Regions from separate parts of the Paenibacillus sp. Marseille-P2973 genome, predicted to be linked through region 2. Evidence: predicted binding sites of a transcription regulator. Region 2 holds the regulator's gene; the other holds the start of a gene.

Region 1 (6,275 bases), on a different contig from region 2:
AATACAATTCCGGACCGGCAGGCGTCATGTTCCTTACAAGCTCCGCAAGCCTGGTGATGTCCATCGCGCTGCTCCCTTTTCTTGTACTTTGACTCTTTAATTTATCTCCCCTCTATCATAACGAAACCACCCAAATGTTCATAGTGAACATTTAGATATGATACTGAACTTTTCGCACCCAAAATACAGTTTATATCAGTTTAAATAGTTCGATATCCCGCATTTCAGAAAAATCCCGAGCCGTGGATCCGACCAGCACGGGAATGATCGAAATGACGCTAGCCGCGACGACGGAATCCTAAAACCTAACAGCCCCCGCCTTGAACTTCAAGACGAGGGCTGTGTATATTTCTTATTATAGGGGCATTAGTACAGCCTGCTTTGTTCGTAAGCTTTCTTTCACATCGATCACGCGTTGATTGTTGGAGCCCCTCCACTTTAACTTCAGATTGCGCTGTTCCAGGATGAACTTCCCGTCGATAAGCACGTCGCAACAAGATAGCAGCTTCCGTTTGTTATCGTCCGCGATAATCTCTTCGAACGTATAACCGGACCAGACCCAGATATCCTTACCTTTGCATTCGTTGCGAACCCTTGAAGCTAGCCGCAGCAGTCCATCGACATTCTGAAACGGTTCTCCGCCCAATATGGACAAGCCGGTAATCTGAACATCCGGCATATTCAAATCGCCAATGATCTGTTCTTCCAGTTCTTCCGTATAAGGCTTCCCGTAATTAAAGTTCCATGTAGCCGCATTAAAACAGCCCTTGCAGTGATGCGTACAGCCTGATGTAAATATCGAATGCCGGAGTCCTCTTCCATTGATGACGTCAAATCTTTTATAATCCGCGATATTCATTAGGCTCACATATGCTTCACGCGGGAGAGAACTTCTTTTTGCTTGCCCGCATTAAACGGCCGTTGGCTCGGCTCCGACAAATACCCGCAGCAGCGCCGGATGACGGAAGAGGTTTTCGGATTGGCATTGCCGCAGTTCGGACATTCAAAGCCAGTATTTGTCGCTTCAAACTCACCTTCAAACCCGCACTCCAGGCATCGATCGGTCGGCGTATTCGTTCCAAAATAGGGCACCCGTTCATAAGCGTAATCCCATACCGCTTCCAGCGCCTCCGGATTGTTGACCATCGAATCGAATTCGCAGTACGTAATAAATCCGCCGCTTGCGTATTGAGGGTAATCCTTCTCGAATTGTATCTTTTCAAATGGAGTCACTTTCTTGTTCACGTCGAGATGGAAGGAGTTCGTATAATAACCTTTATCCGTCACTCCTTCAACACGGCCGAACTTCTCCTCATCCAGTCTGCAGAAGCGGTAGCATAGGGATTCGGCCGGTGTGGAATACAAGCTGAAGCCGTAACCGGTCTCCTCTTTCCATTGCTCGGCTTTTTGGCTTAAGTACTGCACGATCTGCAACCCTTTATTTCGCAATTCCTGATCGTCAAAAAGACAGGTTCCGTACAAAGCCATCATCGTTTCATGGATGCCGATATAGCCTAACGAGATGCTGGCTCTTCCGTTCTTAAGCAGATGATCGATGGTATCCTCCGGTTGAAGGCGGCTGCCCGCGGCGCCCTCCATATACAAGATCGGGGCCACCTTCGCTTTGACGCCTTTTAAGCGCTCAATACGATACATGAGTCCTTCCTTGCACACTTCAAGAAGCTCATCCAGAAGGCGGTAAAAAGCGGCTTCCGAGCCGTTCGCTTTGACAGCGATCCGCGGCAAATTGGCGGTGACTACCCCCATGTTAAACCGGCCGTCATGGAGTTCCTCTCCGTTCTCCTCATATCTGCCCAAAAAAGAGCGGCAGCCCATCGGAAATTTGAAGGAGCCGGTAATTTCTTTGACCTTCGGTACGGAAATGATGTCGGGATACATTCGTAATGTACTGCATTTTAAAGCCAGTTGCTTGATGTCGTAGTTTGGATCCCCCGGCTTTAAGTTGACGCCCTCTTCCAGGCCAAAGATCAGCTTAGGGAAAATGGCGGTTTTCCCGTCTCTCCCAAGCCCGCGGATCCGGTTTTGCAAAATAGCGATCTGGATTTGCCGCTCCGCCCAAGACAATCCACGTCCGAAGCCGAATGTGCTGAAGGGGGTTTGTCCGTTGGCGCTCACCAGCGTATTGATTTCATATTCAAGAGATTGAAACGCATCATAGGTTTCTTTCTCGGTCAAACTTTTAGCATACTCAAAACAACGCGGGTACTTCTTATGTAATTTTTTATTTTCCCAGGAAATATCTATATCTTCGATTTCGTCTTTTTCCAGCATATACAGCCATTCCAGGCCTTTGCGATAGTGCTTTTTAAAAGATTCAAACACATAGGGGGCCAAAATTCTGTCTATTTCATTAATCGTATTGCCGCCATAGATGTGACTCGCCACTTGTGCGATAATCTGTGCCGTAATCGCTGTAGCGGTTGTAATAGACTTTGGTGTTTCGATCTGAGCATTGCCGAGCTTGAAGCCGTTCTCCAGCATTCCCTTCAGGTCAATTAGCATGCAGTTATAAATCGGGAAATAAGGGCTGTAATCCTGATCATGAAAATGAAGGTCCCCGCTGTTGTGGGCTTCGACAACCCGTTTGGGGATCATGTAGGTTTGGGCGAAATCCTTCGCCATGATGCCTGCCAGCAAATCTCGCTGCGTCGGAATGGTCGCCCCATCCTTATTGGAGTTCTCTTTCAGTACCTCTTCATTCGTGAGCTCCAGGAGCCCAAGTACCTTCTTATCCAGACTGCTGCGTTCACGCCGCTTCAATGTTCTAATTTCGCGATAGCCAATGTAGGCCTCGGCAGCGTCTTTCCTTCTGCTATTCATCAGCGCGGATTGAACTTCATCCTGAATATGCTCGATATCCACTTTCTCCAGCTTGGAGATTTTCCGCGTCACCTTGTCGGCTATCTTTTGTGCCAATTCGGAGTCGCCCTTTTTCTTCGTACTATTCATGGCCGCGCAAATCGCATCGATGATTTTCTGTTGATTGAATGCTACCTCTGAGCCGTCTCGCTTAATAACTATCATTTAATTCATCCTTCGTTAGTGATTTTAAATTAGGTATTCGACTAAGGGCGAGTTTGGGTGTGTTACCCCGCTTGTCCAGAAAGTATACCCCATTAAAAATCAACTTACAGTGATTATAGACACTGCCGAAGGCAAAATACTACTATATATAGTATTGAAAACTTCATTGTGTATGACTATGGTATTGGGTCCTTCCTTATTTATCTGCGGCAATCAACAAAAAGATGGGTCTTCGGCTTGCATCCTTCCATTCCGGATCCTGCTCGATCTGGTAATCTTCCGGCTTAAGTTCGGACATCTCCCGAATTCGAAATCCCGATGTAATGAGCGCATTCACCTGCGTCGCAATGCTTCGGTGATACTTGACGACATCATGATCAAGAAATCTTGCATTTCGCGGCCCTTCTTCATGATAACGATCGACCGGCCAATGCAATTTCTCTCCCCTCTCGCTGTAAACCCAGTCTTGTTCCGGAAGCGCGGTATACACCGGGTGCTCCACCGAATACACAAAGGTACCGCCGGATGCGAGACAGTGATAAACCTTGCGGCAAATGCTCTCAAAATCTCCAACATAATGGAGTGCGAGGGAACTGATCACCAGGTCAAACTCCCCCTCGGCATAATCGATATCTTCAATGGCGCTCCGCTGATATTTGATCTTCTCATCGCGGGTCATGCTTCTGGCACGCTCCAGCATTTTCTCAGAGAGATCCACGCCTACAACGTAACTGGCATCATGCTCCCGTACATATCTGCTGTGCCATCCATAACCGCAACCGAGATCAAGCACCTTTTTGTCCTTGAGTTCCGGAAGCATCGCCCGAAAAACGGACCACTCCCCGGCAGCATCCAACCCTCCTGTTGAACGGGGCATTTGGCTGTATTTCGTGAAGAAGCCTGGATCGTCATAGCTATTTTGTTTCATGGCAATCAACCTCCTTGTAGTTTACCTCAATGATGCGTAAATACTTTCAGTATACTTAGTGATAACCTCATCATAGTCGGGATAGTTATATTCAAGTCTTTCTGATACAGCTTTCGAGTATGTTCTAAATAAGTCATAACAAGTTAATAACGACTGCCACATTTCCGGATACCCATTCTCCGAATAGGTGGATAGGAGCTTTTCCCAATGTTCATTGGAAAGATAACGATTAATAAACTTATAGTTCTTCCCCACACTAAAATTGTACCCTTGCTCCGACCCGATGTTCCAGGCCATCATCCTCAGCAAATTAGGTCTAGCAATCTCATTGAGATGATCAATCGCAAACAGGATCTCTTTTCTCGCTAATCCTTTTACTACATAGGTCGAACCCATCCAGAACTCATTACAACAATCGTCAAATTCTCTTGCAGTAGGCTTTTTAATCCAATATTTATGATCGTTGGCGAAAACTTCATTCTTGAGCAGCAGGTCCTTGTCGAGCAACACTTCAACTAAACCATCGCTATTGGCAAAATAATCTTCCAACTCGTTAATGGGAATTAATGTCAGGTCTACTTTGTTTCCATCCTCAAAAATCATTAAATAGGAAAACCAATTCCCCAATTCTGGCGGAAACAGCTTCATATCTTCAGGCTTTTGCATCATGAGCATCTTACCGAAAACTCGAAGCCACTCATCATTTCCTTTGAAAGAATCAATATCTGTAACGAAATAAGAGAGGTCATAGTCTTGAAATCGATCAGGGAGAATGTTTTTGTTTGTGCGTGATCCTTCCAAAGTTACCAATCGAATTCGATCATCCTTAACAGCAAAATCCATAAGGAGTTTCATCATTTCTTGTTCACTTCTCAAGACAGTAACCCTCCATTTCGGAACCCTCGCAAATGAATACTATTTATGCAGTAGAAAGATTTCGTTGCTCTTGCCGTTTTAAGAACAACACTAATGCATCGTCATACTCAACCGCATGCTTTCCAATCCATATGAGATGTCCCCAGGAGTCAAGAATACATTGTTCTGCTTGGGGAATATATGCCTTTGCATATTCTGCATGGCTTAAAGGTACTGAACGATCATTTTTACTGTGCATGATTAACGTCGGCGCTTGAATATGGGCCATTTCTTTGGAATAATCATGCTGCGTGTGCTTTAAGTCAATGAGAAAACCTGAATGAGAGCGTTGCCGATTATTCATTTTGCGAAACTCTTCAATCGCGGTGTTGTCTATTCGTTGTTTTACTTCTGAATAAGGCAAATTTGAGAAAGAAGATGCCATCAATCTGAACATTAATTTCGGGAACAGGTTGCTGAATACCGCCAGCATCCTCCAAGTTCCTCTTTCCCTATTCGGATTAAAAATACGCATTCCAGCTCGATATGCTTGATCCGCCGGTGTCAGCCATGGTTTTGTAACCGCACACTGCAACGTAAAACTAGAGACCTTGGCAGGAAATAAGGAGCAAAACAAAATACCGCTAGGTCCGCCAGCTGAGATCGCCATGACATGGACATGATCAATGGATAAATGATCCAAGAGCTCTTTATACAAGCTGCATGCTTGGATCAACTCCATCACTGGCGTAGTACGGCCATATCCTGCACGAGAGGGAGTAATAATAGAGAATCCCGACTCTAACAACCGTTCATAGCCGAATACCTCCTGGCACCCCGAGTGCCCTCCATGAAGAAGCAATATGGGGATTCCTTTGCCAACTACCGTGTATTCCAGTGTTGTGTCTCCAACTTGAAGTGTATGAATTTCCCGACTCATTGTCTTCACCTTCACTCTCGTTCTACTTCACTCAAATGTTAGTCTAACAGCAACACATAAAATTTCCATCTTTTATTGCTCCACTCTGGTATAGGAAGGGCTGTTTTTTGCTGTTGCAGGCACGGAGAGCTCTCTCTTCAAAATAAAAAAAGTTCATCAGATATTATCTGATGAACTTTAGATTTAAATGTAATGCCGGTGAAGGGACTCGAACCCCCACGGTTTCCCTCACGATTTTGAGTCGCGCGCGTCTGCCAATTCCGCCACACCGGCATATTCATATTTATTTTCTTTAAGCGAGTTATAATGGCGTCCCCTAAGAGATTCGAACTCCTGACCTTTTGATTCGTAGTCAAACGCTCTATCCAGCTGAGCTAAGGGGACATAAATCAAAAGTGCGGAAGACCAGACTTGAACTGGTACGATAGTCACCTACCGCAGGATTTTAAGTCCTGTGCGTCTGCCGATTCCGCCACTCCCGCTAAAAAGAAAATGGAGGCGCCACCC
Region 2 (6,275 bases):
TCCTTGCCCAAGTGGCGAAGCATTTTGGACAAGACGTCCTGCTTCCCGGAGGACAACTGGACCGGAAGCGGCTAGGGAGTATCGTGTTCTCCGATCCGCAGCAGCGAAAAGCGCTGGAGAACATTACGCATCCGGCCATTCGCAGCGAAATGAAGAGACGGATGGCGGAGCTTGAAGCCAGCGATCCAAACAGGTTGGTCGTTGCGGACATTCCGCTTTTATACGAATCCGGTTTGGAAAGTCTCTACGACGAGATTATGGTTGTTTATGTGCCGCGCGGATTGCAGCTTGAACGGTTAATGGCCAGAGACGGATTGACCCGTGAAGAGGCTGAAGCGAGACTTCGGGCACAGATGGACATTGAATTAAAAAGAGAGAGGGCGGATATTTTGATTGATAACAGTCTCGGCAGGAAAGAGACGGAACTTCAAATAGACGACTTCTGGCGGAAAAAGGGACCGGCATGAGGTTTCTGCGAAAAAAGCGGGTCCTGCTTCTGCTGCTCCTTGGCTTTATACTGATTTTATTTTTTAATTCCGCTTGGTTATCATTGTTTTATCCGATTCATTACAAAGACGAAATCCGGTATCATGCCCGGAATAACGGTCTTGATCCTTTGATGGTCGCTGCGATCATCAAGGTCGAGTCGAAATATAACTCGGAGGCCGAATCAAGAAAAGGTGCGCTTGGAATTATGCAGATTATGCCGGATACGGCAGAGTGGATTGTTGAAAAGGCGAAAATGGAAGATGTGCCGCTGGACCGCTTAAAAGAGGAAACCGCAGCGAATATTCAGATCGGAACCTGGTATTTGAGGTGGTTGTCCGAGCAATTCGACGGTAATATGATTGAGGTTATCGCCGCCTATAATGCAGGACCGACAAACGTAAAAAATTGGATCAAGAGCGGACGTTGGGACGGCCGGTTGGAAACGGCCAAAGATATTCCGTTCGTTGAAACCCGTCATTACGTACAACGGGTATCCCATTATTATAATCAGTACTCCAGTATTTATGAGAATTTCTGACGCAAAAAAGGAAGCTTAGACAGCTAACGCTGTCTAAGCTTCCCGGTGATCGGTGTTTATTGGAATTGACCTGCCAGTTGTTGCTCGGCCAAAGTTACCAGACGTTTGGTAATGTAACCACCGATCGAACCGTTTTCGTAAGATGTCAGGTTACCAGCATATCCGTCTTGCGGGAAGTTAATCCCAAGCTCTTGAGCTACTTCATACTTCATTTGCTCCAGGGCTCCGGTAGCTTGTCTAACCACCAGGTTATTCGAAGAACTATTGTTGTTTTGGGCCATGATTGTTCACCTCCTTGCGGTTGGTACAAGTATTATGCTCGGGGAAGGCAAAGTTCATTACGTGTTTTTAAAGTAATTTATTGGAATTATTATAAAATGAGATTATAGCTTATTTAGAAGGGAGGGCATACATATGAAATGCCCCTACTGCGATTATTTAGGGACCAAGGTACTGGACTCCAGACCCGCCAATGAAAACAGGTCGATTCGCCGCCGCCGTGAATGCGAAAAATGCAGCCGCCGTTTTACAACTTTTGAAATGGTCGAAGAAATGCCGCTGATCGTGATTAAGAAAGACGGCAGCCGGGAAGAATTTAGCCGTGAGAAGATGCTGCGCGGTCTCATCCGGGCTTGCGAGAAAAGACCGGTCTCAGTTGAACAACTGGAAACGATCGTTTCCGAGGTGGAACGGTCGATGCGCCACTCGGCTAATGCCGAGGTGGAGAGCCGGGAAATCGGCGAACTGGTGATGGAGCAATTGTATCCGGTCGATGAAGTCGCCTATGTCCGCTTTGCATCGGTTTACCGTCAGTTTAAGGATATCAATATGTTTATGAAAGAATTAAAGGGACTTTTGTCCAAAAATACGGGAGAGGACCTCTGATAGGAGTGTCAGAAAGTCTGATCTGATCGTCCTGATTCCCAAGGAAGGAGCGGCAACGAGTGAAAACAGACGCTTTGAACGGACCGGCCATCGGCTTTTTGGCAGGAACGACCTTCGGCAGCGGACTGGCCTTTCTGTTGGGATGGCAGGCGTATCAAGTGGTATCTTCTGTTTCGATATTCGGAGTGGCAGGAGTTTTATTAGGTGTGATTGCCGGTCAAAGGATTCGTAGGCGGAAGACGGGCGTATCATGATGAATTGAATACATTATAAGTTTACAGACGGTTGTATTAGGGCATTGTCCTATGCAATCGTCTTTTTTATTTTTAACACTGCGTTTACAAAACGAAAACACGGGATTGATACTTGCTTTTTATAATCAGGTTATACAAACAAATCAAGGGGGAAACCTTCACAATGAAAAAGAGCTTGATGCTGGTTATGGCACTGATTTTAACATTTACTTTGGCTGCGTGCGGTCAAGGAAACAAAACGAACAATTCTGCTACAGGAAATAATGCGGGGACAAACAGTTCGGCAAACGGTGGAAATGACAAGGCGAGCGAGCTTTCCGGTTCTATCCTGGCCGTTGGTTCTTCCGCTTTACAACCATTGGTGGATCAGGCTTCCAAAAGCTTTATGGACAAAAATCCGAAAGTATCGATTCAAGTTCAAGGCGGCGGCAGCGGTACCGGCTTGACTCAAGTATCGGGCGGACAAGCGGATATCGGTAACTCTGACGTATTCGCAGAAGAAAAGCTTGAAGCCGGACCGGCCGGCGAATTGGTTGACCACCAAGTCGCAGTCGTAGCTATGGCAGCTGTAGTCAACCCGGATGTAAATATCGATAATCTGACGAAAGATCAGTTGGTCCAAATCTTCACAGGCAAAATTACGAACTGGAAAGATGCAGGCGGTCCGGATCAAGCGATCCAAATCGTCAACAGACCATCCAGTTCCGGTACCCGGGCCACTTTTGAAAAATATGCGCTTGGAACGAAAACCGAAGATCTTGCGGGCGCAATCCAAGAGGATTCCTCCGGTACGGTTAAGAAGCTTGTAGGCGAAACACCTGGGGCTATCGGCTACCTTGCTCTTTCTTACCTGGACGATTCCGTGAAAACATTGAAATATGAAGGCGTGGACGCAACGGAAGAAAATGTGGCGAATGGTACTTATCCGGTATGGGCTTATGAGCATATGTACACGAAAGGCGAGCCGAATGAAGTTGTAAAAGCATTCCTGGATTACATGACATCCGAGGAAGTGCAAAACGGCGATGTTGTTGAGCTTGGTTACATTCCGGCCAGCAAAATGCAAGTTAAACGCGACGTGGACGGTAACATCACGAAATAATTCCGGAGAACATCATACAGCAGGACAAGAGGCGGAACCATCTGCCTCTTTCTGTGCTGTAAAAAAGGAGAGGTCTCATGGCTCAGTCCAGAGAAAAACGCAAACTAAAACAGCATATTATTGAAGAGTGGACTGGTAAAGTATTTACCTCCTTATGCATCGTGCTATTGGTGGTGACTATTTTTTCCTTAGTCTATTTTGTCGCTACCAAAGGTTTTAGTTCCTTTATTAAAAATGGAATCTCGTTAGGAGAAATTTTCGGAGGTACCAAGTGGAAACCGGAAGGGGAGCCGCCGTTATTCGGTGCGCTGCCGTTTATTATAGGTTCATTCAGTACGTCGATTTTGGCGGCGATCATCGCCGCCCCGCTCAGCATTTGCGCCGCCTTGTTCATGGTGGAAATTATGCCGAAGATCGGTAGAAAATATCTTCAGCCGGCGATTGAGCTGCTGGCGGGTATTCCGTCCGTTGTCTACGGGTTTGTTGGACTCAGCGTTATCGTACCGTTTTATAGGGACATTTTTCCCGGACAAGGTCTAGGGATCGCTGCCGGGGCCAGCGTATTGTCGATTATGATTCTTCCGACCATGACATCCATTGCTACGGATGCTCTAGCCGCGCTTCCACCGGGGCTAAAAGAGGGCTCTTATGCGCTTGGTGCTACACGCTGGCAAACTCTTGCACGTACGGTCATTCCAACTACATTGCCGGCTTTAATGACCGGGGTGGTGCTGGGGATGGCTAGAGCGTTTGGGGAAGCTCTTGCCGTACAGATGGTTATCGGGAATGCACCGCATATTCCAAAATCCCTGTTTGAGTCTGCGTCGACGCTAACAAGCGCGATTACGCTCAGCATGGGGAATACGGTTATGGGCTCGGTTCAAAATAACGTCCTCTGGACACTGGCTTTAATTCTTATGTTAATGACCTTCGTCTTCGTCTTCATTGTCCGGTTTCTTGAAAGGAGAGCAAATCGATGAGCGCAAAAACCGCCGATAAAATCGCTACCGCAGTCATTATATTTTTTGCTGGCATCATCGTTCTGATCATGGCCGGTTTGCTCGGATTTATTCTCGTGCGCGGTATTGGACACATCAGTTTTGACTTCCTGACCTCGCCTCCCGAAACGATCAAGAAGGGCGGGGGGATCGGACCGCAATTATTCAACTCTTTGTTCTTGTTAGTATTGACGATGCTTATCACGGTTCCGCTCGGGTTAGGTGCGGGCATTTATATGAGCGAATACGCCAAGCCGGGAAAAGTAACGGATTTTATACGTCTGATCGTTGAGGTGCTGTCCTCTTTTCCGTCGATCGTGGTTGGTTTGTTCGGTTTGCTTGTCTTTGTCAATGTGTTCGGCTTTGGGTTCTCGCTGTTCTCAGGCGCGCTCGCGTTGACAGTATTTAACCTGCCGCTTATGGTACGGATTACGGAGCAGGGCATGCAAAGCGTTCCCCAGGCCCAAAAAGAAGCCAGTCTGGCGCTGGGCTTGTCCAAATGGAAAACGATCAAATCCATTATGCTTCCTATCGCTCTGCCGATTATTCTGACCGGTACGATTCTGGCCGCCGGCCGCGTGTTCGGTGAAGCCGCAGCCCTGCTGTTTACGGCAGGTATGAGCAGTCCGCGTCTGGACTTTTCGGATTGGAATCCGCTCAGCCCGATGTCGCCGCTGAACCCGTTCCGTCCTGCGGAGACGCTGGCCGTCCACATCTGGAAGATCAATTCCGAGGGACTTGCGCCGGATGCGCCGGAGATTGCCGCAGGAGCTTCCGCAGTGCTGATTCTTATGGTGCTGCTGTTCAACCTGTTGGCACGATGGATCGGTCGCCTGTTGCACAAGAAATTTACGGCTACGAAATAGGAGGACTCCCATGCAAAATATAGAATTGTCCACCAAGGATTTGAGCGTGTTCTATGGGGAAAAGCAAGCGGTCAAAGGAATCTCTCTCGACTTTGCATCCAGACAGGTAACGGCTTTGATCGGCCCGTCAGGCTGCGGGAAATCGACCTTTTTGCGCAGCTTGAACCGGATGAATGATTTGATCGGAGGCGCCCGGATCACCGGGGAAATCTGGATCGGAAATGAAAATATCAACGATCCCAAGACCGATGTGGTTCTGCTACGGCAAAAAATAGGGATGGTTTGGCAACGGCCGAACCCGTTTCATAAGTCCATTTATGAGAATATTGCCTTTGGTCCGCGTTACCATGGTATCCGCGATAAGAAGAAGCTGGATCAGATCGTGGAGGAATCGCTAACGAAGGCTGCTTTGTGGGAAGAGACGAAAGACAGGCTGAACCGTTCGGCGCTCTCCCTGTCAGGCGGCCAGCAGCAGCGTCTTTGCATTGCGAGATCGATTGCGGTCAGTCCGAGCATCATCTTGATGGATGAGCCGGCGTCCGCCCTGGACCCGATCTCGAGCGCAAAGATCGAAGAGCTGATCGCGGAGCTCAAGCGCGATTATAGCATCATTATCGTGACCCACAATATGCATCAAGCGGCCCGCGTATCGGAGAAGACGGCGTTTTTCCTGATGGGCGAAGTGGTTGAATACGATGATACGAGCAATATTTTCACGAACCCGTCGGATAAACGGACGGATGATTATATTTCCGGACGTTTCGGCTGATACGAAAAAGGATAAAAAAAACAACCCGGCTGGCTCAGTGCCTGCCGGGTTGTTGTATGTTCGGATGGTGTTAGTGTTAGATGGATCGTGCCACTTTGGCGCCTTCCCAAACCGCGTTGAGGGCACGGCGGGCCTGTTTGGCGTCGCCGATGACATGGTAAGGGATGCTGCATTCCTCAAGACAATCGGTAAGCTTTTGTTTGTCCAGGGCCCGGGAGCCGGCGGCGAGAACGACGTAATCGGCAGGGATGGATACTTCCTCTTCGCCTTGGAGGACGACGACGCGGTCCGATTCAATAGCGAGGCACTTGGTGTTCGTCATAAGCTGTACACCGTGGCCGTAAAGACTTTCCATCACGCATATTTTGCGAAGC

Evidence for each region. The regulator NrdR, encoded in region 2, represses ribonucleotide reductase genes. The targets are predictions, from matches to a motif close to AACACNATATATNGTGTT.
Region 1: a site for NrdR is predicted at 3,184-3,201, ahead of nrdD (anaerobic ribonucleoside-triphosphate reductase). Genes of this name have one in related genera too.

What each region holds. Positions count from the first base shown of each region.
Region 1 covers NZ_JAGQEH010000021.1:1,593-7,867, reverse strand. The annotation lists gene KB559_RS23425 (heparinase II/III family protein) at 1-64, opposite strand, end outside; gene nrdG (anaerobic ribonucleoside-triphosphate reductase activating protein) at 356-859, opposite strand; gene nrdD (anaerobic ribonucleoside-triphosphate reductase) at 865-3,045, opposite strand; gene KB559_RS23410 (class I SAM-dependent methyltransferase) at 3,242-3,973, opposite strand; gene ant(6) (aminoglycoside 6-adenylyltransferase) at 3,995-4,849, opposite strand; gene KB559_RS23400 (alpha/beta fold hydrolase) at 4,893-5,768, opposite strand; tRNA gene KB559_RS23395 (tRNA-Leu) at 5,962-6,041, opposite strand; tRNA gene KB559_RS23390 (tRNA-Arg) at 6,076-6,152, opposite strand; tRNA gene KB559_RS23385 (tRNA-Leu) at 6,165-6,250, opposite strand; tRNA gene KB559_RS23380 (tRNA-Cys) at 6,262-6,275, opposite strand, start outside.
Region 2 covers NZ_JAGQEH010000003.1:36,537-42,811, forward strand. The annotation lists gene coaE (dephospho-CoA kinase) at 1-467, shown strand, start outside; gene KB559_RS06945 (lytic transglycosylase domain-containing protein) at 464-1,027, shown strand; gene KB559_RS06950 (alpha/beta-type small acid-soluble spore protein) at 1,084-1,308, opposite strand; gene nrdR (transcriptional regulator NrdR) at 1,442-1,912, shown strand; gene KB559_RS06960 (hypothetical protein) at 1,972-2,166, shown strand; gene KB559_RS06965 (phosphate ABC transporter substrate-binding protein) at 2,330-3,268, shown strand; gene pstC (phosphate ABC transporter permease subunit PstC) at 3,346-4,248, shown strand; gene pstA (phosphate ABC transporter permease PstA) at 4,245-5,132, shown strand; gene pstB (phosphate ABC transporter ATP-binding protein PstB) at 5,143-5,901, shown strand; gene baiCD (bile acid Fe-S flavoenzyme BaiCD) at 5,978-6,275, opposite strand, start outside.